DNA from 3 places in the Paenibacillus sp. FSL H8-0048 genome. Region 2 is predicted to be linked to each of the others. Evidence: riboswitches for the same ligand, from Rfam matches in the RefSeq annotation. Region 2 holds a riboswitch; each other region holds the start of a gene.
What was found. A riboswitch is a leader RNA that binds a small molecule or an ion and turns the genes downstream of it on or off. The one in region 2 is predicted to bind thiamine pyrophosphate.
Positions count from the first base shown of each region.

Region 1 (8,101 bases), 940 kb from region 2:
CGACCTTGCGGAACAGTTGCTTCTTTGCCAGCTCATAGCCCGTGGTACGGTCGCCGCCGATGCCTACGCCAATGAACCCTGCACTACAGCCCTGACCCTGCGCCTGGTACACGGAATGCAGGATGCACTTGCGGATACCGTCAAGGTCGCGTCCGGCTTTGCCGAGTCCCTCCAGCTCTGCCGGAAGGCTGTACTGGATGTTCTTATTCTCGCAGCCGCCGCCCTTCAGAATCAGCCGGACATCAATGCTCTCTTCCTCCCACTGCTCGAAGTGAATCACCGGAGTCCCTGCCCCCAGATTATCCCCGCTGTTCTCGCCGGTTAGCGAATCCACGGAATTGGGCCGCAGCTTGCCGTTCTTCGTAGCGCGTATAATCGCGCTGTGAATATCCTTCTTCATCTCTATCTGATTCACGCCCACAGGCGTATGGATTATAAAAGTCGGCATCCCCGTATCCTGGCAGATCGGCGATATTTGCTGCTCCGCCATTCCGATATTCTGCGCTATCGTGGTCAGTGCCAGTCCGGAGCGTGTTGCCCGGTCTTCCAGTGCGCGCCCTCTGGCCACCGCCCGGCGCACATCACCTGGCAGGTTCGTGGAGGTCTCTACAATCAAATTATAAATGCTCTCTTCAAAATGCTGCATCTTCATTCAGTCTCCTCTCCATCTGGTTCAAGCGGCCCTAACTCTGGTACAATTAGTTACTATAATAGCACATTAAGCTGCTCATGAAAGGGGTTACTTCAAAATTGAACTACCATTTCTCCGCCTATCTCTACCGGCTGCAATATATCCAGCGCTGGAGCCTCATGCGCAGCACCGCTCCGGAGAACGTGGCGCAGCATTCGTTCCAGGTCGCCCTGCTGGCGCACATGCTGTGCACCATTGGCAATGCCCATTTCGGCCGGTCGCTGAACGCCGACCGCGCATCCACGATGGCGTTGTTCCACGACGCCACCGAGGTCTTCACCGGCGACATCGCCACGCCGGTGAAGCATAACAACTCGCGTCTGCTGTCCAGCTTCCGCGAGATGGAGCAGGTGGCCGCCGACCGGCTGGCGGCCATGATCCCGCCGGAGCTGAGCGCAGTCTACGCGCCGCTCCTGCAGCCGCACACCAGCCCGCCCGGCTTCGAGGATGCCGGACTGCTCCGCTACGTCAAGGCAGCGGATGTGCTTGACGCTTACCTGAAATGCGTCTGGGAGGTCGCCGCAGGCAACCGCGAATTCGCCGCCGCCCGGGAGCAGACCGCTGCGAAGCTGCATGTGCTGGAGATGCCGGAGATGGAGTATTTCCTTGAACACATGGCTCCGGGCTTCGAGATGTCGCTAGACGAGCTGTCTTCCAGCGCGAATCAGGGGCAGTCTGCCGGAGAGTCTGAATCTATAGAGTAATTAGAGTATGGCATTCGCATAGCGTTGGCTCCTAGCGTTGACTGGAACACTAATATCTGAACAATGCGAATACCCTATGCCACTCTTAAGTAGCAGCACATTTCTCCATCCGACTGCTTTCTGAATGCATCCGGTATCAGCCCTGAGGAGCGCACATCCAGCCCACGCGCATTCGTGCAGGAAATTGTGTTCTGTTTTTCGCTTACATTTGGTCCATCAGCCTTCGCGCTAGCGATTGTATTCGGTTTTCCGCATATATCCGGCCCACGCGCAGCCCAGAACGCTTATACAATGCAAATAACCCGCCTCATGGCGGGTTATTTGCAAACGGGCAGGTTAAGTCAGGCACGATTATTCTGGTCAATATAAGTTGATTGAATTAGTCTGATTAAGTTCAGTTGATTTAGTCAGTCTGGTCAACTTAGATTCATTAGTATGTCTGGTCAGTTTAACTTGATTTGGTTAATCTGTTCAAGTAGATTCGATTAATCTGTTCAGTTTTAATTCATCCGGTCAGCCTGATCAGGGTAACTTACATCCAGTTTGGTCACATGAAACTAAGCCAAACCAGCTTGCCTACTCAAGCCAAGCGGCTCGGACAGGATATCCCAGTCCTTGAATACCGGCTGGAGTCCTTGCGAACGCAGCATCTCGGCCATCTCAGCCACGCTGCGGTTGTCCGAGATTTCAAACTGCGGGGTTCCCCCTTCCAGGGAATGCCCGCCCACTTCGGTGGATACCCCTGCGGACATCTTCGTGATGCCGAGCTGGACCAGATGATCGCGCAGAGCGGCAGGCTCACGTGTGGACAGCGAGATGCCGGAGCGCGGCAGGAATAGACGGTACGCCAGGATGATCTGCACCAGCGCCCGGTCGGTTACGTCGCTTGCGGGGTTGAATTCGCCTAAGTAAGGACGGAATCTGGGCGTCGACAACCCGATTTCGCATTCCGGGTACTTGTCCTGCAGATACCTCGCATGCAGCGCAGTGGCCAGCGCCTCCTGCCGCCATTCATACATGCCGAGCAGGGCCCCGATATTTACTGAACGAAAGCCGGCCTCACAGCCCCGCTCGGGAGCATCCAGCCGGTTGCGGTAGACGCGTTTGGGGCCTTTTACATGCAGCGTACGATAAGTCTCCTGGTGGTAGACCTCCTGATAGAGCGTCAGACCGTCCACGCCGGCTTCTCTGAGCTCAGCATATTCGGCTGTCGAGAGCGGATTCACCTCAATGCTGACGGAGGAGAAGTATCCGCGCAGCACATCCACGCAGTCTCTCACATAACCAGCCGGACTGTCCCTCCGGGATTCTCCGGTCAGTATCAGAATGTGGCGCAGGCCCGTGGCTGCGATGGTCTCTGCTTCCCGGGCGACCTGTTCCAGCGTCAGTTTTTTGCGCGGAAAATCATAAATAGAACTGAAGCTGCAATACGTGCAGTGATTCACGCAAAAATCAGCCAGATACATAGGTGTGAACAACTGCATCACATGGCCGAAATGCGTACGCGTTAAACGGTGCGCCTTCTGTGCCATCTCCTCCAGATAAGGCTCCGCTGCCGGTGACAGCAGGGCCATCAGCCCCTCTTCATCGACTTGCTCTGCACGAAGCGCGCGCTTCACATCCTCTGCCGTATACCGGCTCCATAGCGTCCCGTAAGGAAGCTGCTCCAGCCGGGTCATCGTCTCATAAAAGCTCATAACCGTTCCTCTCCTCCCTATTCCATCTGTCAGGCCAAGAACCCGGTCAACGGTGAAGAGGCTGCCGCCGTCTCTTCTACAGGCCCCAGTCCGGCAAGATAAGCCTTGCGCCCTGCGGATACCGCAGCGCGGAAGGCTTCTGCCATCAGCAGCGGATCTGAAGCGGTGGCAATCGCTGTATTGAGCAGGACCGCAGCAGCGCCCATCTCCATCGCCTCAGCCGCCTCGGACGGTCTGCCGATTCCGGCATCCACGATCACCGGCAGATCCGTCTCGGAGATCAGAATCCGGATCAGCTCCTTGGTCTGCAGCCCGCGGTTGGACCCGATCGGTGCCCCTAGCGGCATCACAGCCGCAGCCCCCGCTGCCTTCAGCCGCAGGGCAGCGGACAGATCAGGACTCATGTACGGAAGCACCACGAAGCCCTCTGCTGCAAGGACCTCGGTCGCCCGGATCGTCTCCATGTTATCCGGCAGCAAATATTTCTGGTCGTTGATGACCTCAATCTTCACCCAGTTGCCCAGCCCCGCCGATCTCGCCAGCCGGGCAATCCGTACCGCCTCTTCTGCGGTGCGCGCACCTGAGGTATTAGGCAGCAAGGTCATATGGGAAGGAATATGGCTGACAATATTGTCACTGCTCTCCGGGTCTACCCGGCGCAGGGCAACGGTAATAACCTGTGAGCCTGATCGCGTAATGACCTCGGGAATGAGGGTGTTACGGCTGTATTTTCCGGTGCCAATGAATAGTCTACTGGTTAGAGTCACGCCGCCAATCATCAATGGATCTTGCATCTTAACGCCTCCTGGGATAAGTCTTTGTGTTTAGCCTCCGCCTACAAAATGAACCAGCTCCACCCGGTCCCCCTCGCTAAGCAGTGTCTCTCCATAAACCTCTCTGCCGGCAAGTTCACCGTTCAGCTCGACAATTACCAGCTTACCGGCCCACTCGGGCCGGGCCAGCAGATCCTCCAGTGTCCGGCAGCTCTCTTCGAGCCTGTGCCTCTTCCCGTTAACGGTCACGATCATGTCTGTTCACCTCCTGCCGCGCCTTTTACTTGATCCATCTCATGGGTTACAAGACTGCTCTGCCACCCTGTGAACCGCTGCCCTGTAGGCCAAGGCCGCTGCCACCGGATCTGGGGCTCCGCAGATCCCCGACATGACCGCAATGCCAGCCGCCCCCCCAGCCAGCACCGCTCCGGCATTGCCCGGGGTAATCCCGCCGAGCGCAATCAGCGGTATGCGGCTCCAGCGGACAGCCTCGGCCAGCTGCGCAAGTCCCCGTGCCTGCTGTCCGGGCTTGCAGGCCGTAGGGAACACATGCCCGTAGAGGCAGAAGTCTGCTCCCTGCCTTCCAGCCTCCGCCGCCTCTTCCCGCGAGTGGACCGATCTGCCGATCCGCAGGCCGGGTGCAAGGCCGCGCACTGCGGCTGGCGGAAGGCTATGCCAGGCTAACTGTGCACCGCCTGCCCCGGCGGCCAGGGCAACATCGATCCGGTCATTAATGACCAGCTTCGAAGACGGAACCCCGGACTGAAGCATCTGCTGTGCCGCCGCCAGCAATTCGCGGGCGGACATGGCTTTTTCGCGGAGATGGATATAATCCACCATAGAATGTACCGCAACGGCCCATTCCGCCAGCGCTTCAGGCTGTAGCCGCCCGTCCGAGACCGCATGAATCTCATACAACACTCTTTCCCCTCCCGTCTGTTCCAGCTCATTCTAAACCGCGCGCCAACACAAAAAAGACCACTCCCATAAGGAAGCAGTCTGGAATATAAGCAGGAATACCGGGATGAGCCGTGTACCCCGCTGCAATATTCGTTCTCCACTTCCCTACGCTGGTATAAACCAGATCAGGTTCAAAGGGTCCGGACAACTACGCCCGTCTCAGCCTTGCGGCACCCCTAGTGATCGTTCATATGCGGTTGTTTCGTCTTGCTTGTTGTATATTAGCATATAATTCCTGTTAGAGCTATTCTTTCGTAGATTTTACTTCAATTACAAAAACCACAGATGAACTCCCTTCTGAAAATTTACCATCCTCGGTTGTCCAGAATGCTGATATGCCGTAGTAATAAACGCCTTGTTCTTTTGGAGCATTAAAAGAGCCGTTCTTCAATGGAATTTGCACTTCTTTATCATCGACAAATTGCTGAACGTTTACCTCATCGGGTGCCGGTTTATAAGTAAAAGCAACATCGATCTTCCCCCCAGAGGCTATAACAGTGGGAGTAACCCCCTGTACCATGGATTGTCCTCCTGTATAATCCGCACATCCTAAATTCCCCCAGCAATAGCTGCCTTGGGTAACTGGAATTTGGGTTTTACCGGAAGTAACAAGGGGTAGCGGCGGCGATTCCTGTGTAATTCTAATCCCAATGCTTTTTGCATATCCTTCCAACCTTGTATTTGCCACAAGTCTCCCTGCAAAAGGAGTCAAATAAATGAACACTACCAGAAAAACAAAAATCCCCGCTGCCGATAGAATGAATCCTTTTTTTCTAAGCATCCCAATCCCCTTTTCATATCCAATTATCTAAATAGACGGAAATATATTGTAATAGTTACAAGCGCAGAAAAAAAGCCTGCCGGCAAGCGGTTAGGCTTTTTACAATAGAAGTTATATGTTGCACACAAATCTGCATCCCGCACCCATCAGCCGTTGACAACCTCGCCGCCGTTCACATGCATCACCTGTCCGCTCACATAGGAGGAATCGTCCGAGGCCAGGTATACATACGCCGGTGCCAGCTCTTCAGGCTGTCCCGGGCGCTTCATCGGCTGGGTGCCGCCGAACTCACTGACCTTCTTCGCGTCAAAGGTTGACGGAATCAGCGGGGTCCAGATCGGTCCGGGCGCTACCGCGTTCACGCGGATGCCCTTATCGGCCAGATTCATCGACAGCGAACGGGTGAAGCTGAGAATCGCTCCCTTGGTGGACGAATAGTCCAGCAGCTGCGGGCTGCCGCGATACGCCGTGATGGAAGTGGTGTTAATGATCGTAGCGCCTTTTTTAAGATGAGGCATGGCTGCCTTGGTCAGATAGAACATGGAGAAAATATTCGTCCGGAACGTGCGCTCCAGCTGCTCCGCTGTGATGTCCTCAATATGGTCCTGCGGATGCTGTTCCGCCGCATTGTTGATTAGGATGTCAAGCTTGCCGAGTCCTTCAACCGTTTGACGAATCAAGCTCTGACAGAAGCATTCGTCCCCGATGTCCCCGGCGATCAGAATACACTTTCTGCCCTCCTGCTCCACCTGGCGCTTGGTCTCTTCCGCATCCTCATGCTCGTTCAAGTAGGAGATCACCACATCCGCGCCCTCCTTGGCAAAATGAACGGCAACCGCACGCCCGATCCCGCTGTCGCCTCCGGTAATAAGCGCGACCTTGCCCAGCAGCTTGCCTGCGGCCTTGTACGCCGGGGTCTCAAACTCCGGGAGCGGGTTCATCTCACTCTCAATTCCGGGGCGCTGATCCTGTACCTGCGGGGGCAGGGTTTTGACAGGTTGTTTGTTAGTGTCTGGCATAATCCATTCTCCTTTCGCTGTCCACAGTAATGTTGATTGATCATGTTAGCATGGCTTAAGGTCTGGTGTTTATGCATCAGGCAGTGTGCCTGCTTGGCTGTACGTTATGTTACTTACCACACTTGGCAGCCGCCCAAACAGCTAATCTTCATTCACCGGCACCTCTAGCGGGACGTTAGTACAGTATGCAACGAACGTTTCCAAAGAGAATATTATCTATATCCGCTAAGGGGAAAGCCCTATACTTGGTGAGGAACGACAACTACCTTAACGGAGGGGACGCTTCTATCATGGGAAATGAGCGCTTCTTGCTGGTGAACGGAACGGTAATCGATGGAACCGGACGGCCGTCGCTGCATCATACAAGCATCGGGATTGTTAATGGCCGCTTCGGCACCATAACACAGCATAGTGACATCTGTAGGATCGAAATCATACTAACAGGAGGTTTTGCAAAATGAACGCAAGAATTTCACTCTCTCCGGTCACCCCGGACGATATCGATTTCATCACAACGCTTGAAACCAACGCCTCACTCTGGCCCTTCGAGGATATGATTCCAACCGACAAGGAGGCAGTCCGGAAGACCGTGGCGGAACGAATCCATAGCGACTGGTACAAACAATTCGTGATCCGGCTCGCCTCCCCGGAGGCACCCCCTGCAGGTGAAGTGCATTTGCACTGGTATGTAAAAGAGCGCGAGAGCTGGGAGCTGGGCTACAGCCTTTTCCCTGAATACCGGGGGCAAGGCTACTGCACCGAAGCGGCTCAGCTGGCCTTGAAGCTTGCTTTTAAAGAATGGAGGGCCCACAGAGTCGTGGCTATGTGCAATGAATACAATACCTCATCCATCAAGGTACTGGACAGGTTAGGCATGGTCCGCGAGGGCGTATTCCGGGAAGAAATACACTGGAACAACCAGTGGGTCAACCAATACTTCTATGCAATACTGGACCGGGAGTACCTGGGGCATAACGGGATATAGAACCAGACTGGGGAGAGATGCTGAGACCTTATGCTACACTTAAGGAGCATCATCATGCTAAATATATTCGGTTTGTCGCATACATTCTTCTATGCTCCGCATGACGCCCTTTAGAAGAGCAACTTTTCATTCAGGATTCTATTCATCTTCTTTCACAATTACATCCAGAACTCTGCCTGTTCCCGTAACCTTCATTGACGTATTCAGAATAGCCTGAGTAACCGTTGTGCCTTCATCCAGCTCCATCTTAAGTCCTGATGCAGAGGCAGCGGTCTTGACCGTGCGTATGGAGCCTTTTTGCAGGTGGAGGTTGGGTCCATCGGCTTCAACGTTCACGTCTCCGAAATTGCCCTTAAGCATCACTGCGAGCCCGGCTGCAGGGCCGGATGGCAGATCAATATCTGTGAACCCGGCACCTGTACCCTGATCCTCCTCCAGAATCACATTAGATTGTACCGACACCGCCTTCACCCATGTTGCACCTTCGGTTA
Region 1 covers NZ_JBBODF010000001.1:2,199,621-2,207,721, forward strand. Annotated here, with positions in the region: gene NSU18_RS09545 (fumarate hydratase) at 1-646, opposite strand, end outside; gene yfbR (5'-deoxynucleotidase) at 751-1,395, shown strand; gene thiH (2-iminoacetate synthase ThiH) at 1,953-3,092, opposite strand; gene NSU18_RS09560 (thiazole synthase) at 3,122-3,886, opposite strand; gene thiS (sulfur carrier protein ThiS) at 3,917-4,120, opposite strand; gene NSU18_RS09570 (thiamine phosphate synthase) at 4,160-4,786, opposite strand; TPP riboswitch at 4,911-5,013, opposite strand; gene NSU18_RS09575 (hypothetical protein) at 5,070-5,606, opposite strand; gene NSU18_RS09580 (SDR family oxidoreductase) at 5,753-6,625, opposite strand; gene NSU18_RS09585 (hypothetical protein) at 6,916-7,086, shown strand; gene NSU18_RS09590 (GNAT family N-acetyltransferase) at 7,083-7,610, shown strand; gene NSU18_RS09595 (S-layer homology domain-containing protein) at 7,749-8,101, opposite strand, start outside.
Region 1: another riboswitch for thiamine pyrophosphate. It lies ahead of NSU18_RS09570 (thiamine phosphate synthase); the one in region 2 lies ahead of NSU18_RS05565 (ABC transporter ATP-binding protein).

Region 2 (8,101 bases):
CTTCCTTGCCGGTGATAATTACGACACAATTCAGCTTCTGCGCCGCCTTATTCGCTAGAGCGACTACATCGCCTTCGCCTGCTCCGGCATCCACGCCTTTGCTTGCCCAGCTCACCCCGGCTACATTGGCAACCTCGGCCACATTGCCGCGAAGCGCTGTAAGCTGAAGCTCACTGAGCAGCTTAGCCGTAACATCGGTGCGGTAGGCGGTAGCCCCGGCTCCAACGGGATCAAGCACGAGCGGCACATGGTGGCGGTTAGCAGCCTTCCCGGCTTCGATCATGGAAGCAATGGCGGCTTCATTCAGTGTGCCGATGTTCAGCACAACCGCCCCGGACATGGCGGCGACATCCGCTACTTCTTCAATGGCATCGGCCATGAATGGCGAAGCTCCCAGAGCCAGCAGCCCGTTCGCAGTGAAGTTAGCAACTACGATATTCGTGATATTATGCACCAGCGGGTTCGCCTGGCGTACTTTGGACAGATAAGACATATGAATTCCTCCTAAAGATGTAATTAAAAATTAATAAAAGCATTCTTAACATCCACTTCTCCAGCCAGCAGGCCGTTCTCGCTCAGCCACTGGTTCACCTTCTCCCATGAGGCGCTGTCCTGGTAGCCGAAGGGCTGGGAACCGGCATCCATCAGCGGCAGCAGGATCTCCAGACTGCGCTTCTCAATCTTTTCATCCAGCGGCGCGGTGTCCTCCTGATGGGAGAGCAGCAGCTTCAGCGCTTCATCCGGGTGATCCGCTACATACTGCTGGCCTTTTCTGATAGCATCCACGAATTTCTGATAAAAGCCCTGTGAATCCTGCAGTCCCTGCTCACTGGCGACCAGCACCAGCTCATAATAATCCGGGACCCCGTAATCCACGGGATTGAAGGAGCGGACCGGATGGCCTTCCTGCTCCAGAATCAGCTGCTCATGATTGATGAACCCGCCCATAATTCCATCTACCCGCCCGGTAGAGAGAGCAGGAATCAGCTCAAAGCCGACATCCACCAGCTTGAGGGAGGAAGGGTCTCCGCCGTCGCTCTTGACCATCGTATTCAGCATCGCTTCATATAACGGAACGGAGGAATATCCGGCTTGTCTGCCTGACAGCTCTCCCGGGCGGGTAATGCCGCTGTCTGCGGCTACCATGAGATGATTCATCGGGTGGCGCACCAGCGCAGCGATCGACTTGACCGGAATCTGCTCGCCACGTGCCATCAATACCTGCGGCTGATAGCTGAGTGCCAGATCCACCTTTCCCGCCGCCACCAGCTTCAGTGCATCATTGGTATCGGCCGGCATCTGAATCTCAACTTCCAGACCTTCCGCAGCGAAATAACCTTCAGCCTCTGCCGCGTACAAAAAAGAGTGAACAGCATTGGGGTACCAGTCTAGCATAATCGTAAGTTTATGGGCTCCATCTTTAGCCTCAGCCCCTGCCCCAGAGGTGGCGGTAGTAACAGCCGGAGAGCCGGAGGCCGCCGGACTATTCGTATTGGCGCAGCCTGCCAGGACAGGCAGCATACAGAGCAGCAGAACGGACAGCAGCATGGCTGGCCTTGAGATTGCATGGTACAGATAACGGGTATAGCGGATAGTAGTCATGAATAACGTCCTCTTTTCTTCAGAATAAACTTCTCCAGCGCGGCGACTGCCAGAAACAGCAGGATACCGAGTATAGATAACAAGACAACAGCAGCGAACATCTTGGCGGTCTGGAGATTCCCGGCCATTCTGCGGCTGAAATAGCCCAGCCCTTCGCTGCCCCCAAGCCATTCCCCGATCGTTGCGCCAATCACACAGTACACTGCCGACAGCTTTAGACCGGAGAAAAAAGAGGGCAAAGCCAGCGGAACGCCCACCTTCCTTAGAATCTGCCAGCGGTTCGCGCCGTACGTCAGCAGCAGCTCCCGGTAGGCGTCTGTATTCTTGGACAAGCCATCATAGGTGCCAATGACCACCGGAAAGAAAGCGGTCAGGAAGACAACGGCGACCTTGCTCCATAAGGTGTAGCCGAACCACATGATGAACAGGGGCGAGAGGGCGATCAGCGGAACCGTCTGGCTGATAATCAGCAGCGGATACAGCGCCTTGGCCAGCGGACTGAACAGGTGCATGGCGATTCCCAGCAGGCTGCCGCAAATCACCGACAATGCGAAGCCTGTGAGTACCTCCAGCAGTGTAGCAGGCAGATGCACCCCGAATAACAAGCGGCGTTCCTCCAGTAAGGCCTTGCAGATGGCGGACGGAGCCGGAAGGATGAAGGGAGGAGCCAGCCCCAGGCAGGCTACAGTCTCCCAGACCGCAAGCGTCAGCAGAGCGAGAAGGACTGCTGGAGCGTAATGCTGGAGCAATCTTCTAGGGGCGGCGGTTCTCATATAGCTTCAGCTCCAATTCCTGGCGCAGGGCGGCGAACTGCGGTTCATAGTTCAGACTGTGATGGCGCGGACGGGGGAGGGCGGTTGAGAATTCCTGCATACCGCTGCCCTCCCGGCCAGTCATTAGATAGATTCTGTCACTAAGCAGGAGCGCCTCCTCCAGATCATGGGTGATGAACAGCACTGTCTTGTCCAGCTCCGCCCATAACTCCAGCAGCCAGCGCTGCAGCGAGCGCTTCGTAATGGCATCAAGCGCCCCGAACGGCTCATCCAGCAGCAGCAGGTCATTCCCGGCCGCCACGGTGCGGAGGACAGCCACACGTTGGCGCATTCCGCCGGACAACTCCTGCGGATAAGCTCCTTCGGTCCCGTCAAGGCCGAAGCGCTGCAGCAGGGTGCGGATCTCGGCCATAGCGGCTGCTTTGGGACGGCTGCGCTTGAGCTCCCAGGGCAGCAGACAATTGTCCATTACGGTCCGCCAGGGTAGGAGGAGATCCTGCTGCGGCATGTAGGCGACACTGCCCAGTCTCTTCGCTGCTGCAGCGGACTCGGCTCCGTTCAGCATAATCCTGCCGCTGCCGGGCTCCAGCAGACCGGCGATGATTTTGAACAAGGTGCTTTTGCCGCATCCGCTTCCGCCTACGACAGATATGAATTCGCCGCGCTGCACATTCATGGATAGCCCTGAGAAGACGGGGGTCCGGGATGAACCGGTCCCGAAGGCATAGGACAGATTGCTAATGTTGATCATAAGACTATGTATGAAGCCTCCTCGGATTGAAATATTTACTGCGCTGAACACCAAAAAGCCCCATTCATTCCCGGAGGCAATGAATGGGGCGGAAGGTACAGTCAGCTGCGGCCCTGTGACGGGAACCACTGATACATTCTGCTCCACTTCCCTCCGCTGGTATGATCCAGATCAGGTTCAAAGGGTCCGGAGCTTAAGCTCCGTCTCAGTCGGCCGACTCCCCTAGTGAATAATGCTGCTATTGAATTCGTAATTGCTACTTAATATACCACAAATTCCCCTCTTGTAAAGAGCAGGCGGTCAGCGTTTTGCCAGTCCGGTCACGAACAAAGCGACGATGCCCCTGGAGATGTCCAGCTTGGAGGAGTGGTGCCGCTTCTGCTCATACAGGTACAGATCGGGACTGAGGACAGAGATTAAGGCCGTAGCCGCAAAGGCCGGATCAATGTCAATAATCTCACCGCCCGCCGCAGCACGCTGCAGCAGCTCTGTCATCATCACCCCCAGCCGCTGGAAAAAAGGATGCTCAAACTGGGTCAGCTGCTTCTTGCCGGTGAACTCGGCTTTGATCATATTCAGCAGCTCGGCATATTGCTCAATGAAATCGGCAATCTGCTCAATGCTGCTCTGCAGCTGAGCTAGCGCCGGAGCTTCACCGGCACTGGCAGCGACCTGCTGCTCCAGACTGGACAGGAATTGATCTGCGCTGCCCTTCAGCAGGGCAGAACAGATCTCACCCTTGTCCGTGAAACGGCGGTACAGGGAGCCTTGCCCTATACCTGCCCGCTTGGCAATGCTGTACATGCTGACCGCCTCAAGTCCGCTCTCGGTGAATAACTGGCGGGCAGCTTCAAGAATCCGCTGTACATAAGGATCGGCGGACTCCGGAGGGGAGGATTCTATGGCTTGCGGAGCTGACGGAGGAAGCAGTGCAGCATCGGTGTCTGGCTTGTTCATGAGGACCCCTTTCAGAAATGAATCAGTGATTTACAGAAAAACAAATAAAAGAATTGACACAACGGACAATTGTCCGTAGACTATGAATTGCAATTACGGACAGTTGTCCGTTCACTCATTATATAGAACAATCTGCCCGCAGGTCAATGTAGAACGCGGACAGCTTTAGGAGGAGAAGAGACATGGATCAGACCTTGAAGCAGGAAGCCGATTTCCGGCTGTCCAGCATTCTGGTTCCGCTGCTGGCCATTATTGCAGGCGTATTTATGGTTGTGCTGGACAGTACGGCAATGAATGTAGCCTTGTCCAGGCTGGTAGTGGATTTCAAGACGGATCTGCATACACTGCAGTGGGTAGTTACGGGTTATATGCTGGCTCAGGCTTCCGTTATCCCGTTGTCAGGCTGGCTGTCTGACCGGTTCGGAGCCAAGAAAGTCTTCCTGACGGCGGTCATTGTGTTCACGATAGGCTCGATTCTGTGCGCTACACCAAGCAGCGCCGAATGGCTGATTGTGTTCCGGGTCATTCAGGGACTTGGCGGCGGCTGTGTGCTCCCTGTCGGGATGGCCTATGTGTACAGACTTGCTCCCAAAAGTAAGGTTGGCGTAGTCATGGGCATTATGGGCATTCCCGTTCTGTTCGCACCGGCTATTGGTCCGGTATTGTCGGGCTGGCTGGTTGAATACCATTCCTGGCGCTGGATCTTTCTCATTAATATTCCAATTGGCATCATTGCGGTGCTGATTGGACTGCGCAAGCTGCCGAATGCGGCGAAGAACAGCGTGCCCGGCATGGATAAGTTCGGTATGGTTCTGGGTCCGCTGGCCTTTGCTTCGTTAACCTACGGGGTTAGCCAGGGCGCCCAGAGCTGGACCTCCGAGAAAACGCTGATCGGGCTGCTGCTGGGCGCTGTGGCGCTGATCGCTTTTGTCATCGCAGAGCTGCGCTCCAAGACACCGCTGCTGGAGCTGCGGATTCTGAAGTCCGTAGATTTCACGACAGGAATCATCGTGCAGTGGATCGCCCAGTTCGGCTTATACGGCGCGTTATTCCTGCTCCCGCAATTTCTGCAACAGGCCCGCGGCTTCGGTGCATTTGATACCGGTCTGACGCTGCTGCCGCAAGCGATCGCTTCCGGGCTGATGATGCCGATTGCCGGGATACTGTTCGACCGGATCGGTGTGCGCTGGCTCGTGGTCTGCGGCCTTAGTCTGGTCTCCGGGGCGTTATTCCAGTATTCGCATGTAGACCTTACCACGCAGAGCCGGGACCTGATCCTTCCGCTGATCATGTGCGGGGCGGGCATGGGGATGATGATGATGCCGATGAACACGCATCTGCTCAACAAGGCGCCTAGCCACCTGGTGAACCGGGTAACCTCGCTGACGAACTCGATGCAGCAGGTAATTACTTCGCTGGCCGTTTCGACGCTGGTTACCATTCTGACCGCAAGAACAACGGCGCGTGGCATAGAGATGCAGGAAGCGGCGGCGGCTGCCGGGAAAAGTTCCGCAGGCGCTTCACAGCAAGCGTTGCTGCTGGCTAAGCAAACCGTATTATCGCAGGGCTTCGCGGACACGTTCCACATTATGATGTTTGTCGCGCTTGGCGGTGCGGTCCTTGGACTGCTGCTGCGCCGGGGCCGCCATTCTGGAACAGAACGTTCTAAGGAGAAGGCAACGCCAGAAATCATGCACGTATAGTAATACCCATATAGAAGCAGAGCTTATGTTGTCCATAGAGCAGCGATTCTCCTTTTCCGGGAGGGTCGCTTTTTGTGTTGCAGGAGCAGAATTTGGGGCAAGCTAAGCTATGGGAAATCAATATACGGTGTCTATAAAGAAGATACGAGAGGGGATTCATCGAATGAAAAAACTTAGTCTGACTATTATGCTGCTCCTGACCATAGTCACGGCTGCGGCTTGCGGAAGCAACAATAATGACAAGACAGCAACGGGCGGCAATACCGGGGCTGAACCTACGGCAGCGGCTACAGAGGGCGCAGCTTCCGGGCAGCAGAATAGTCTGGAGGCCGTCAAAGCCAGCGGCAAGCTGCGCATCGGAACAGAAGGAACCTACGCACCGTTCACCTTCCATGATGCGGACGGCAAGCTGACGGGCTTCGATGTCGAGATTGCCGAGGAAGTGACCAAGCGTTTGGGTGTGAAGCCGGAGTTCATTGAGACACAGTGGGACGGAATTTTTGCCGGGATGGATGCGAAGCGCTTCGATGTGATCTTCAATGAAGTCTCCATTACCGATGAGCGTAAAGTGAAATATGATTTCTCCGATCCGTATATTGTCTCCAAGGCTGTGCTGATCGTTCCTGAAGATAATCAGGATATCAAGACCTTCGCTGATCTGAGGGGTAAAAAAGCCGGCCAGTCGCTCACCAGCAACCTCGGCAAAATCGCCACAGACAACGGTGCCGAGATCGTATCCACCGAGGGCTTCAATCAGGCGATTGATCTGCTGACCTCCGGCCGGATCGATGCTACCGTCAATGACGGCTTGTCCTACCTCGACCTGAAGAAGCAGAAGCCCGGTGTCAAGATCAAGAAGGTGGATGAGATTGCCGAAGGCTCGCATAGTGCTGCAGTTTTCCTGAAAGGGAACGACGAGCTGGTGCAGGCAGTGAATGAAGCGCTGACCGCTATGAAGAACGACGGAACCTACCTTAAAATCTCTGAAAAATACTTCGGCGCTGACGTATCGAAATGATGGATGACCGCCAAATACAAATATTTCTCGATTCACTGCTGCCTCTGTTCAAAGCCGGGGTGGCTTTTACCCTTCCACTTGCGGTAGCATCCTTTATTCTGGGTCTGCTGCTGGCGGTGGTTACTGCACTTGCCCGGCTGTCCTCCTGGAGGCTTCCGAGGCTGATCGCGCGTTTCTATGTCTGGGTGATCCGGGGAACGCCGCTGCTGGTACAGCTGTTTATTATTTTCTATGGACTGCCCGCCGCCGGGATTGTGCTTGATCCGTTTATCGCTGCTGTGATCGGGTTCACGCTCAGTGTCGGGGCTTATTCCTCGGAGATTGTCCGGGCTGCTATTCTGTCTATCCACAAAGGCCAATGGGAAGCCGCGTTCTCTGTGGGGATGAGCCGGAAGCAGGCTCTGCGCCGGGTGATCTTGCCTCAAGCTGCCCGCGTGTCGGTTCCGCCGTTATCGAATTCTTTTATTAGCCTGGTTAAGGATACCTCGCTTGCGGCCAGTATTACCTATGTTGAGATATTCAGAAAAGCCCAGCAGATTGTGGCGACATCTTATGAACCCCTGCTGTTGTATTGCGAAGCAGCGCTGTTCTATCTGCTGTTCTGTTCCGTATTGTCGGCGCTGCAGAATTACTTGGAGAAGCGGCTGGACCGGTATTCGGCCAGTTAAGGTTAAGGAGGCACACGCATGATTGAAATACGCGGTTTACATAAGTCCTTTGGCCCGCTTGCGGTGTTAAAAGGGGTAGATCTTACCGTTCCACACGGCCAGGTAATGGTCATTATCGGACCTTCCGGCTCCGGCAAAACCACACTGCTGCGCTGCTTCAACCTGCTGGAGACCCCCGACAAGGGCAGTCTTACGCTGAACTCGATTAAGCTGGATTTCACCCCGGACGCCAAAATTCCACAGCGTACCGTACTGTCCCTGCGCCAGCAGACAGGAATGGTGTTCCAGTCGTATAATCTGTTCCCGCATATGACGGCGGTCGGCAATGTCATGGAGGGCCAGGTCACGGTGCAAAAGCGTTCCAAGGAAGAAGCGCGCAGCAAGGCGCTGGCCCTGCTGGACAAGGTGGGGCTGGCAGATAAGGCAGATGCGTATCCTCATCAGCTGTCCGGCGGCCAGCAGCAGCGTGTAGCGATCGCCCGCGCCATGGCTGTGGAGCCGGAGGTGCTGTTATTCGATGAGCCGACCTCGGCGCTTGACCCTGAGCTGGTCGGCGAGGTGCTGAAGGTCATCAAGCAGCTGGCCCGGGAAGGAATGACGATGGTCATCGTCACCCATGAGATGAAATT
Region 2 covers NZ_JBBODF010000001.1:1,264,586-1,272,686, reverse strand. Annotated here, with positions in the region: gene thiM (hydroxyethylthiazole kinase) at 1-493, opposite strand, end outside; gene NSU18_RS05575 (ABC transporter substrate-binding protein) at 517-1,602, opposite strand; gene NSU18_RS05570 (ABC transporter permease) at 1,599-2,375, opposite strand; gene NSU18_RS05565 (ABC transporter ATP-binding protein) at 2,356-3,126, opposite strand; TPP riboswitch at 3,258-3,360, opposite strand; gene NSU18_RS05560 (TetR/AcrR family transcriptional regulator) at 3,427-4,083, opposite strand; gene NSU18_RS05555 (DHA2 family efflux MFS transporter permease subunit) at 4,266-5,786, shown strand; gene NSU18_RS05550 (amino acid ABC transporter substrate-binding protein) at 5,950-6,804, shown strand; gene NSU18_RS05545 (amino acid ABC transporter permease) at 6,804-7,472, shown strand; gene NSU18_RS05540 (amino acid ABC transporter ATP-binding protein) at 7,491-8,101, shown strand, end outside.

Region 3 (8,101 bases), 2.9 Mb from region 2:
GGGTTCCGCAATTATGACCCTCGGCATCCGGCTGGTGCAGGAGCAGACACAGGGCTGGAATACGTTTATCCGCATTACTCCGCTGCCGTCCTCGGTTTATTTTTTCGGCAAAATGTTCGGTCAGAGCGTCATGCATCTGTTCTCGGTTCTGTGTATTTTCGTAGCCGGGTATTTAATCAACGGGGTGTCGCTGACAGCGGCGCAGTGGCTGCTTTGCGGATTGTGGCTGCTTGCGGGCTCTCTGCCTTTTCTGGCGCTGGGTACGATTATCGGGTCCATGAAGCGGGTGGATACGGCGAGCGGGGTGAGCAATGTACTCTATATGGGGCTGGCGGTGGCCGGGGGCATGTGGATGCCTCTCGACATTATGCCTAAGCTGATGCAGAAGATCGGGCACTGGCTGCCGTCCTATAATTATGGAGATGGAGCCTGGGCGATTGTAGCGGGAGGTTCCCCGTCGTGGAAGGCCGTGCTGCTGTTGCTCGGTTACCTGGCCGTATTTATGTTATTATCGGTCTATATAAGGCGAAAACAGGAAGCGGTGTAATCCATGGCGGCACGTATGCAGTTCCGGATTTTTCCGGAAAGGTTCGGTTTCTTCCCCTATATTTGGCTGATCTATCTGGTGTTCCCGGTGCTGAATTTCGATGGTTACAGCGGCTACAAGCTGATGGCAGGGTATGTGCTGCTCCTGCTGTTCCTGGTGACGTACCGCCAGCTCTACTGGGCGGAAGAGAGGGCGTATACGGCCTGGCTGGGACTGCAGCTGCTGATTATTGTCGTGTTAACCGTAGTCTATAGCCCCTACAACATGTATATGGGCTTCTTCACCAGTAACTTTATCGGCTGGTATACCGATATGCGCCGGTTCAGGCAGGCTCTGGCGGTGTTCACTGCTGTACTGGTTGGACTGGGCCTGTTCTACCTGCCGCAGGCGTATGGCCTGGATATGCTGTTCCTGCTCCCATTCGCACTGATGATGCTGATCACGCCCTTCGGCATCCGCTCCATTAACCGGCGGCGGGTGCTGGAGAAGGAGCTGGACCAGGCCAACGAGCAGATCAAGGAAATGATCAAGCGTGAGGAACGGATGCGCATCGCCCGCGATCTGCATGACACGATGGGACACACACTGTCGCTGATTACGCTGAAAAGCCAGCTTGTCGAAAAGCTTGTCGTCAAGAACCCCGAGCGGGCGCAGGCGGAAGCCCGTGAGATCCAGCGGACCTCACGGGCCGCGCTGCGCCAGGTGCGGGAGCTGGTCTCTGAGATGCGTGCAGTCTCAGTTGCCGAAGAGCTGGCTGAGGCGGCGGAGATGCTGCGCAGTGCGGAGATCGCACTTGAGGTAGAGGGAGATGCAGCGCTGCCGGGTGTATCCGATCTGACGCAGAGTATTCTCAGCCTCTGCATCAAGGAGGGAATCACCAACATCGTTAAGCATAGCCGTGCGGACCAGTGCCGGATCAGCATCGTAATGACACCGGGCGAGGTACAGATTACGCTGGAGGATAACGGCATAGGTCCAGAAGCGAGCGGTGCGGGAGGGACGGAGCGCCGGGACGGCAACGGCATGAAGGGGATGGGCGAGCGGCTGGCCCTGATTGACGGCTCGCTGACGTTTGCTCCGGGACCGGGCGGGGGAACCCGGCTGAGCGTGGTTACACCAAGAGTAGTGAAGGATGGAAAGGATGGGGAAACAGCATGATCAGGATCATAATTGCCGAGGATCAGCGGCTGCTGCGCGGCGCGATGGCATCGCTGCTTGATCTGGAGGATGATATTGAGGTGGCGGGCGAAGCCGGGGACGGGGCGGAGGCGCTGTCCCTGATCGAACGCGTCCAGCCGGATGTGTGTCTGATGGACATAGAAATGCCGCTGATGAGCGGCCTGGAGGTGGCAGAGATACTGAAATCCCGGGGCTGTGCCACCAAAATTATTATCCTGACCACCTTCGCCCGTCCCGGCTATTTCGAACGCGGAGTGAAGGCCGGGATTCAGGGCTATCTGCTGAAGGACGAGCCGGTAGATAAGCTGGCGGATGCCATCCGCCGCGTGATGGCCGGAGGGCGCGAGGTCTCGCCGGAGCTGGTCTTCGGCAGCCTGCGTGAAGAGAATCCGCTAACTGACCGGGAGCGTGAGATTCTGAAGCTGGCCGCAGCGGGCCGCAGTGCCGGTGAGATCGCAGCGGCGCTCCACCTCTCCTACGGCACCGTCCGCAACTACATCTCAGAGATTCTCAGCAAGCTTGCGGTCAAGACCCGGATCGAAGCCGTGCGGCTGGCGGAGGAGAAGGGCTGGATGTAGGGTGACCTGGGGCTCTGTACAACTAAATCGTTTGTGTACCGCCGAATCTCCATATAGCTGTATTTGGTGCAATTAAACTAACTGTATATTCTGGTTGTGGTCCGATTGAGAGGTGGAATGGTTAGCTCAATTGTATTTTATACAACAGATGTCCCCAAAATCCGCAGCAAATCCGATTCTGTTGTACTCTGTACAGCAGAAATCTGCGAAAGTGGTGTTTTTGGGCAAATAAACAAAAATCTGCTGTACGAAATACAGCAGAAGTGAATTTTGACTGGAATATTGCAGATTCTATTGCAGTAAATACAATCAGGCAGAGTTATGCTGCTACAGACAAGGCAGTGCCGAGTCACGAAGGCTGTTGTTATGTATAGCAGGGCGCGCCACGCCACCTTTCCTGCTAAGTCACCAGCGCAGCAACCCCTCTTAACTCTGGCTCTTCGCCTGCTCCTCGCGCATCCACTGGGAGAGCTGGCGCCGCATCCGGAGGAACTCCGGCGAATCGGCGATCTCTTCGCGGCGCGGACGCGGGAAGGGGACCTCCACGGTGTGGAGGACGGAGCCGGGACGCCCCGAGAAGACGTAGATGCGGGTGGAGAGCAGCAGCGCTTCTTCGATGTTGTGGGTGATGAACAGCACGGAGCGGCGGTTCTCCTCCCACAGCTCCAGCAGCCAGCGCTGCATCTGCTCGCGGGTCAGCGCATCGAGCGCGCTGAACGGCTCATCGAGCAGCATCAGCTCCTGCGGCGCGAGCATGGCCCGCAGGAAGGCGGCCCGCTGCTGCATGCCGCCGGACAGCATGTGCGGGTAGGCCCGCTCGAAGCCGCCGAGGCCGATCTTCGCCAGCCAGTGGCGTGCCGCCTCGCGGGCCTCCCGCTTGGGGGCGCCCTGCAGCTCGCCGCCAAGCAGAACGTTGTCGAGCGTGCTGCGCCACGGGAACAGCGCGGGCTGCTGCGGCATATAGCTGATCTTGCCGCGCTGCCCGGTCACCGGGATGCCGTCCATGCTCACGGTTCCGGTATCCGGCAGCGTAAGGCCGCCGATGATATGGAACAGCGTGCTTTTACCGCAGCCGGACGGGCCGACAATGGAGACGAATTCCTGCGGCTCCACGGTCAGGGATACCTGATCCAGCACCTGCGTCTCCCGGCGGCGGTGCGTGAATGACTTGGAGATGCCGCTGACTTCAAGCGCAGGCGGCACACTCTGAGTACGCAGGCGTCCATCTACGTTCGCCTTCTCCAGTTCAATCCTCGTAAGCTCAGACACTTCGTCCAGCCTCCTTCAGTTTTATTTTGGTTGGTCCGTTTTGGATGATCTTCCCGTGCTTCTTAAGCATCCTTGCGCGGCTTCCAGCGCACCAGCCATCTCTCCAGCAGGGCAATGAGCGCGAATAACACGAGACTTAGCAGCACGATGATGGCGATGGCCACGAACATCCGGTCCGCACGGTAAGAGGACTTCTGCAGCAGCATATAATAGCCGATCCCTCTGTCGGCGCCGATCCATTCGGCCACCACTGCGCCCATCACCGCATAGGTGGCGGAGATTTTGAGCCCGGAGAACAGGGAGGGCAGGGAGCCGGGAAGCTCCAGCCGGGTGAAGATCTGCCACTTGCCCGCACCGGCCATTTTCATATAATTCAGCATCACCCGGTCGCTTTGGGCCAGCCCGCCCATGGCTGCAACAGCTACGGGGAAGAAGCAGACGAGAGTGATCAGGATAATTTTGGGCAGCAGACCGAAGCCGAACCAGATAATCAGCAGCGGGGCAAGCGCAATGGAGGGCACATTCTGGCTGAGGATCAGCAGCGGATAGATCGCCCGCTTGACCCAGGGCAGCAGGTGCAGCAGCAAGGCGGTGAGCAGGCCGATGCCTGTGCCGACCGGGAAGCCGATCAGGGTCAGCCGCAGCGTGGCGGCGGTGTGCTCCCAGATCCCTGAGGCGTTGTTCTTCGACTCACGCGCGATATCCGCGGGGCTGGGCAGCTGGTAAGCCGGGATGTGAAACAGCATGACCGAGAGCTGCCATATCCCGACAAAAAAGAGGACCGCCACAAAGGGCGGCCACACTAGCTTCCAGGTGCTTCTCACGGCCGGTATTTCTCGGTCAGCTTGTCCATGCTGATGCCGCCCGGGTTATGGGCGACCTTGATCTGTGAGATGACACTCGGACTGCCGGAGGCGATCAGCGCCTCATGCATGTCACGCACAATATCCAGCAGCTCGGACAGCTCGCCTTCCATCGTGGTCTCCAGCGGATTCACCTGATGCTTCACGCCTGACTTCTGAATGACCTCAATGGCCTTGTCCACATAAGGGATAGAATCCTCGTTGTTCGGTGTCTTGGGAATGACCTGAATGCTGAGCAATGTATTAGCCATGATGAATCCTTCCTCTCCAAGTTAAGTATAAGATTCCCGCCATGCGGGTTCATTATGATTCCGGCAAAAATTCATTCGTAAACGTACTCTCCGCATCCAGCGGCTTATCCAGCAGCTTCAGGCCGTACATCCAGTCGGCGTAATTCTTCCAGATCTCAAGCTTCTGCTCCCCCCAGCGCGGGGCGTCGTCTTTGTATTTCGGGCTAAGCCATTTCTGGCTGGCCAGCACCAGCTTGGGATCAAGGTCTGGTACAGCGTCCGACAGGACCGTCGCAGCTTCTTCCGGGTTATCGATAGCGTACTGATAGCCCTTCGACGTAGCCTTCAGGAAGGCCTTCACCACTTCAGGATGCTCGGCGATCTCCTTCTCGCTGGTCGTCAGCACCGGGGTGTAGTAATCCAGCTGCGGAGCGTAATCCTTCAGATACAGCATATCCAGCGGCTCCCCGCGCAGCTCGGCCTCCACACCGGTCCAGGCATAGAAGATCCAGGCGAAGTCAATATCCCGCTTCACGGCTGTGAAAAAGTCCGCTTCGCCGATATTCACCAGCTTCACCTTGGAGACATCCCCGCCTTCGGGGTCCATGATCGCTTTCATGGCAGCCTGCTCCGCAGGGGAGCCCCAGCCTCCGTACGTTTTGCCTTCGAAATCCTTCGGCGTCTTAATATTGCGGTCCTTCGGAGCCGCGAACCCGGAGGTATTATGCTGAATGATAGCAGCAATCGACACCAGCGGCACATCCTGCAGACGGGCCAGAGTCAGGGCTTCCTGGGCGCTGATGCCGAACTGGGCTTCGCCGGAAGTGACCATCGTATCGGACCCGGCAGCGCCGGGCTGTACAATCTGTACGTCGAGACCTTCCTCTGCGTAATAACCCAGCTCCTTGGCAGCATACAGGCCTGTATGATTGGTGTTTGGCGTCCAGTCCAGGGCAATCTTAACCTGGGTTAGCGCCTTAGGTGCATCCGTGGGTGCGGCTGCGGCTGCATCAGGTGCAGCTGTGCTGTTTCCTGCAGCAGGTGCGCTGGCCCCCGCATTGCCGCTGTTGTTTCCGCCGCCACATCCTGCTACGGTAAGCAGCAGCATGGAGCTGAGCAGGAGTAGTGCTGTTTTTTTGACTCCCATTTCTCTTTCTCTCTCCTTCCAGCAACCCCTGGTCTTCAGAGCTTACAGAAACCGTATTCCTGTACATCCTTAGAATCAAAAAAGCGTCCCGAAGATCGGGACGCCAGTGACTTGCGTGAGGGGACTTCAGCTTCAGTACCGCTTAGGGGCACTGTGCCGAATGAAGATTCCTACGCTGGCATTATCCAGATCAGGTATAAGGGTCAGTATCTTGTGGGATACAATCTCAGCCGGCCAATTCCAGCACCCCTGGTTCTATAAAGTTCACGGGTATTGCTATGTTCTTACGGTGTATTATAGACGGCAGTCCCGCCGTTGTCCACCCTCATATCTTAATCCCTCGTATAATGCCGCTTCTTGCGGCGGCTGCGGATGCCGTTCCAGATCTCTCTTACCGTTAGGCCGATACTGACGGTGATCCCCGAGAAGGTCAGGAACAGAGCCAGATACTCGAACGCGGAGTACTCCAGCATTTTGCTCCAGTCAATCTGTCCCTTCAGATCCTCGATCACCTGATTCATCCCGTAAATCCCGCTGATGACCGTGAACACGGTGAGCACCATCAGGAGCGTATCCCGCCGTTTGGCCTGGAATTTGTCCTGATACTGGAACAGGTCATTCAGCGTCATTTTCACCTCATCGAACAGGGCATCATTGCCATACACCTTACGCAGCTGAAAAAAAATCTCACGTCCCTGCGACTGCGAAATCAGCTCCAGGAAGTAGAATTTGGCCGAGAATTTGTTGATCAGGAAGATCAGATTCTCAATCTCGTCGTTATCGTGGTTGATGCGCAGCCGGGAGTGGAGGTTGGCGAGCTTCAGCAGCACGATTTTGTGGAAAATACTCAGCAGCATTCCGTAATAATACTCGCCGTACATCTGGCTGATCAAGCCTGCGGCAATCTCCGGCCTCGCCCGGCTCACGCAGCAGAAGGTCTGCTCATTGGTCATGTAGTAGGTGTCCGGCCCCCAGCGGCTATAGCAGTGCTCCCGGGTGTACTGCTTGATATAGTCCGGATCACTCGCACTCATATAGGGGCTGCCGTCGATGTTCAGACCGTCCACCTGGGAGGCCCGGTAGAGCAGCTCGACACTGATCTCTTCCTCGTCCTCCGGGAGATTAACGCCGTAGAAGGCCTGCACCAGCATCCGTTCATCGACGAAGAAGGGCAGGGTCTCGAAATAATTGCCGTTCGTCTCCGCAGGATCGAGATACGGCTCAAGCCCGGCTGCCAGATGCCTGAACACGAAATCCTCCACCCGGGCAAAAGACTTCTGATGACAATGAATGAAAGTATGCTCATCCTGAACACTTACATCCTCCAGATTGCGGAAGCGGTCGGCGAATTCCAGCACCATGCTGAAGGGGAGATTCTCCTCCTCAATAGCGACTCTTACCGTCAGGAAGCCCAGCTCGAACGGGCAGAGGAACACATCGGTCGACAGCACGCGGAAGGGAACCGTCTGGAAGGGCATTTGCAGCCCGCACAGCAGATCGTTAGCCCGGGAAAAGCGGCGGAAGGAATCCCTGTCCTTCTCACGCGGAAACAGGACATGGGCGGCAAACGGAAGATAGCTGCGCTCCATTTTCTCATGGGATACACAGTGATTCTCCCCGTAATAGGCATGTTCCAGTTCCTTGTTCTCCAGAAAAAAACGCGTAAATCCATCCTCCTGAAGGCTCTCAATCAGCTCTTGATCGACTTCCGCCTTAATTGAAAAGGGGAAAATGAATTGCAGTAAGGCGGTATGCAAAGTGGGCTCAGAATGCAGTTCAGCCATGTGTGGGTTCCATCCTTATTCACAGAATATGGACCTTGTAGTTTACATTTACCCTATTCTCCAAGCGGTCACGCTCAGCACGAATAACAGCGCGGCACAAGCGGCCAAAAGTCCCGAGGTCTGGGCGATCTGCAGATGATCCATGGACCAGCCGGTCCAGATTAGTTTTTTCAAGGATAAGACTCCTTATTAATCAATTTATGAACAGATGGCGGGATTCAGAATGAACGGGAAGGGTACACTATATTAGGCACAGGTTAATCATAAATCCAAACCGTGGACGTGAATATAAACTTAATATTCACATGAATTTGAAGGGAGCTGTGACGTCAATGGACAACAAAGAGCTGGAGAAAACAATCATACAGGTGCTGGACGACAACAGGTTCGGTTCCTTCGGCACGATTGAGGCCGGTAACAAGCCTAAAGTGCGTTATATGGCAGTATTTCATGACGGGCTGTCCATCTATCTGGCAACTAACCGCAAGACTCATAAGGTAGAAG
Region 3 covers NZ_JBBODF010000001.1:4,121,379-4,129,479, reverse strand. Annotated here, with positions in the region: gene NSU18_RS17495 (ABC transporter permease) at 1-547, shown strand, start outside; gene NSU18_RS17490 (sensor histidine kinase) at 551-1,705, shown strand; gene NSU18_RS17485 (response regulator transcription factor) at 1,702-2,304, shown strand; gene NSU18_RS17480 (ABC transporter ATP-binding protein) at 2,731-3,555, opposite strand; gene NSU18_RS17475 (ABC transporter permease) at 3,636-4,397, opposite strand; gene NSU18_RS17470 (thiamine-binding protein) at 4,394-4,687, opposite strand; gene NSU18_RS17465 (ABC transporter substrate-binding protein) at 4,740-5,813, opposite strand; TPP riboswitch at 5,964-6,074, opposite strand; gene NSU18_RS17460 (hypothetical protein) at 6,146-7,597, opposite strand; gene NSU18_RS17455 (hypothetical protein) at 7,646-7,771, opposite strand; gene NSU18_RS17450 (pyridoxamine 5'-phosphate oxidase family protein) at 7,930-8,101, shown strand, end outside.
Region 3: another riboswitch for thiamine pyrophosphate. It lies ahead of NSU18_RS17465 (ABC transporter substrate-binding protein); the one in region 2 lies ahead of NSU18_RS05565 (ABC transporter ATP-binding protein).